2 regions of the Geobacillus sp. 47C-IIb genome follow, and region 1 is predicted to be linked to the other one. Evidence: riboswitches for the same ligand, from Rfam matches in the RefSeq annotation. Region 1 holds a riboswitch; the other holds the start of a gene.
What was found. A riboswitch is a leader RNA that binds a small molecule or an ion and turns the genes downstream of it on or off. The one in region 1 is predicted to bind cobalamin.
Positions count from the first base shown of each region.

Region 2: linked by a shared signal. The riboswitch ahead of IC804_RS03285 (ABC transporter substrate-binding protein) and the one ahead of IC804_RS14385 (ribonucleoside-diphosphate reductase subunit alpha) in region 1 are both predicted to bind cobalamin.

Region 1 is NZ_CP061473.1:2,843,204-2,845,406, reverse strand. It holds gene IC804_RS14385 (ribonucleoside-diphosphate reductase subunit alpha) at 1-1,290, opposite strand, end outside; cobalamin riboswitch at 1,418-1,614, opposite strand; gene IC804_RS14380 (ATP-binding cassette domain-containing protein) at 1,804-2,203, shown strand, end outside.
Region 2 is NZ_CP061473.1:655,619-657,821, reverse strand. It holds gene IC804_RS03290 (PH domain-containing protein) at 106-720, shown strand; cobalamin riboswitch at 1,029-1,228, shown strand; gene IC804_RS03285 (ABC transporter substrate-binding protein) at 1,370-2,203, shown strand, end outside.

The sequences.
Region 1 (2,203 bases):
CATAAACGGCGTCCCCGACTCGAGCTGGCTGCGCATAATGCTTTTCATCACTTCAATCGCTGGCACTTTTTCTTTTGACAGTCTCGGCTCATTGACGCATTGCCAATATTTCTCGCGAAAGCTGCCACGCCCTTTTTCCTCATCATAAAAGTCTTCGAGGCTAAACCCCATCACCTTCCGCACCTCATGTGGGTCAAACAAATACCAGTCGCCTCGCTGTTCGACTTGTTCCATGAACAAATCAGGAATGCAAACACCGGTAAACAAGTCGTGCGTGCGCAGCCGTTCGTCGCCGTTATTGAGCCGTGCATCAAGAAAGGCAAAAATGTCTTTATGCCACACATCTAAATAGACGGAAATCGCCCCTTTGCGTTGCCCTAACTGATCAACGCTCACCGCCGTATTGTTCAGCTGTTTCATCCACGGAATGACGCCTGACGAAACACCTTTAAATCCTCTGATGTCGCTGCCGCGCGAACGGATTTTGCCAAGATAGACACCGATGCCGCCGCCTGACTTCGATAAATTGGCAATGTCAGTGTTGCTGTCGTAAATCGCCTGCAAGCTGTCATCCACCGTGTCGACAAAGCAGCTTGACAACTGACCGTATGACTTCCCGGCATTGGCAAGTGTCGGCGTGGCCACCGTCATATATAGGTTGCTTAACGCCCAATACGCTTCCTTCACCAACTCGAGGCGCCGCTTAGGCGGTTCGTTCACCATCAAGGTCATAGCAATGATGAGAAACCGTTCTTGTGGCAGTTCGTACAGCCGCCGCTCATAATCGCGGGCCAAATAACGGTCAGCGAGCGTGCGCAACCCGATATACGTAAACAACAAGTCTTTGTCTGGATCAAGAAATGAGCCAGCCGTCTCGATCTCTTCTTTTGTATAACGCTCAAGCAATAGCGGGCTGTACACCCCTTGTTCTGTCAAAGAAACGATTAATGAATAAAAATCACCATACCGCTCGCGCGCATCGTACCCGCGCTGCCGTGCCGCCTCGCGGTACATCATCCGCAAATACAACCGCGCGCACACAAACGTCCATTCCGGCTCCTCTTCACTAATGTACGACAACCCTTCTAAAATAGCGGTTTGATACAGTTGATCAACGGTGACGAACTCTTTTCGACTGAGAAGCTGCCATACACGCTCTTCATATTCCTCAAGCGACAAACGGACAAAGCCTGCCGTCGCCTGCTCAATTAACGCGGCAAACTCTCTGCGCGAAAGCGACTTCTCTTTTCCTTGATCATCAACAACAATGGATTTCGTGACCGCTGTCATTCGTTTTCCCTCTCCTTCAATAAAAAAATCCGCTCGGGTGAACGAGCGGATGAAACGACAGACAGAAAAAGGCATACGATTCCTTTTTCTATTTCCCTATCGTTTCATCTTCTCACACCCCGAAGAACATGAAACTTCCAAGCAAGGCAGGTCTCCTGACTCGTGCATCGTCCTACTTTGGGTCCTTCCCAGCGGCGTGCCGTGCAAGCTTTCACCGCCAGTGGCCATCCCATTTCGTCCGCACATACAGTTGCGGGGGCAGTTCCGGATTCGCACCGGATTCCCTATTAAGTCCTGATGGACACCATTGCTTGCAATCACCATATGTAGTTGTTAAAGCAAACAAACACAACGATATATAGTATTTATCATGTTACTGGAACAAGCATATACCAAAACCGGGAAAATTGCAAGAGTGGGTAAATCAAAAAATTGTTCCTTGTTCACATTCTGTTCATAATAGCGTGCTACGATTTGCCATGTACAAATCATTGTAAAGAGGAGGACACAAAAATGGGACACAAACACCGCTCCGCTTCCGAGCATCAAGAGTGGGCAGTGGAAGCGCACGGATTGGTAAAAGTTTTTGGCGACCATCGGGCCGTAGATGGCCTCGAGTTGCGTGTACGTACCGGCACGATCTATGGAGTGCTTGGACCCAATGGCGCCGGCAAGACAACAACCATTCGAATGTTGGCGACCTTGTTGCGCCCGGATGGCGGTTCGGCCCAAATTTTTGGGTACGATGTCGTCAAGCAACCTCAAATTGTCCGACAGTTGATCGGTGTCACCGGCCAATATGCGTCCGTTGACGAAACGCTCAGCGCTGTAGAAAATTTGATGATCTTTTGTAGACTTCTCGGACTGAGCCGAGCAGAGGCGCGACGGAAAACAAGTGAATTATTGGAGGAAT
Region 2 (2,203 bases), 1.4 Mb from region 1:
AAGCCGCGCACACGTCCATCCAGCTCTCATTTGGCAAGACAATGTGCGGCACGCGGAAACAGAGGTGTCAATTGAAAACTAGGAAAACCGGAGAGGAGAATCGGGATGTTTGGAAAAGTCGCCGCTGATGTGCTTGGGCTGAGCGACATCGGCTCGGTCATTCAAACGAAAGATTACGATAAAGTCGATGCTGATGATTATGTGATGCATGAAGACGGAGAAAAAATTTACTTTCTTATTAAATCCAAATCAGATGAGTATTGTTTCACCAACCTTGCACTCATTCATCTAGACGGCACGAGCGCCACAAGCAAAAAGCGGACGCTGCGCCGCTATGATTACTATAAATATCCGATTTCCGATGTGTCGCTCGAGACGGCTGGGACGGTCGATTTGGATGCGGAAATCAAATTTAAAATCGGATCGCACTCCTACTCGATCGATGTTCATAAAAAACATATCGAGGAATTGAAAGATTTGTATAAATCGCTATTGGCCATTGCCACGATTTGTGAGGAAAACGAAACGAAATTCGACTATGCCCAGCGCAGTATGGAGCTTGCGGCCAACCTGTTTGCCAACATGCGTGGCGACGGCACCAACGTTGCGGCCGATTTTAAGGCGATCAATGAGTATGCGTTTCAATGGCTTACTGAAGCGAAAAAGAACTATACAGTGAAAGATTTCGGATTTGTGTTTGACAAATATATTCAACAGTGATGAGATAAATTTTGTACAAGGAAAGGACGCGCTCCGGAGAAGGGGCACCTTTCCTTATTTTTTTCAAAATACAGTTGACGAAGTTCATTTCGATTAACGCACCCTCTGTTGGTGGTGCGTGATGTGCCTAGATAAATTGCGGGCATTGAATACGATGAACGGGTGCTGTATTCCGCGTGAAACATGGTGAAGGAAGCTGAGCCGTCTGGGGAGAGGGCCGCTGATAGCCTGCCGTCAGCCACCATAAATTCATAGTTGTCAAATGTTAAACCTTGCTTTAATATAAAAATTGTCCATATCCGAATAGTTTCATAGACTCGCAGCAAGGTGCCGCGAAGGCTTAATAGGGAATCCGGTGGGAATCCGGAACTGTCCCCGCAACTGTCAATGCGGACGAAATGAAATTGCCACTGTGCGGCTGGATGGCTTGCGCCGTCTCCCGCATGGGAAGGCTTCAGAGTAGGATGAAGCATGAGTCAGTAGACCTGCCTTGCTTGCGCAAAAGTTTCCGAATCTTCGGGGGGTGAGACGCGGAAACGGTCGCCTAGGCATTTTTGTGCTTACATTAGGCCGTTTCGCGCTCATTCCCGGATTTAGACGGAATGGGCGCTTTTCTTTTACATATATCACCTAAAGGGGGGAACGACTGATGAAGCGTTGGAAATGGTCAGCGGTATTGGCTGCTCTGGTCGCTTTGGCCGTTATGCTTGTCGGCTGCAACAGCGGAACGGGGAACAGCGCCCAGCCGGCGAAAAAAGAGGAACAGAACCCGGAACAAGCAGCGTTTCCGGTGACGGTGAAAGACGGGCTGGGGGAAGAGGTAACGATCAAAGCAGAACCGCAAAAAATCGTTTCACTTATTCCAAGCAATACGGAAATTGCCTACGCGTTGGGGCTTGGTGAGAAAATTGTCGGTGTCAGCGATTTTGACAATTATCCAGACGACGTCAAAACGAAAACGAAAGTCGGCAGCATGGAATTTAACGTCGAGAAAATTATTTCCTTGAAACCGGATCTTGTTCTCGCCCATGCGTCAAGCGCTCATAACGCGAAAGACGGCCTGCAGCAACTAAAAGATGCCGGCATTACCGTGCTTGTTATCAATAGCGCCACGTCGTTTAACGATGTGTATGCATCGATCAAGCTCATCGGCCAAGCAACCGGAACAGCGGATAAAGCGGAGCAAGTCATCCATGACATGAAGGCGAAACTGGCGCAAATGAAGGAAAAAGCAAAACAAATTCCGGCGGACAAGCAGGTGAACGTCTGGGTTGAGGTGGAGCCACCGCCGCAACTTTATACAGCCGGCAAGGGGACGTTTATGGACGAGATGCTTCAGGTGATTTCTGCCAGAAATGTTGCCGGCGATTTAGAAGGTTGGCCGATGGTGACAGAGGAACAGGCGGTTGCCTATAAGCCTGATGTCATCATTACAACATACAGCGGAGCCGAACAAGTGCTTAAACGCACGGCTTGGAAGGAC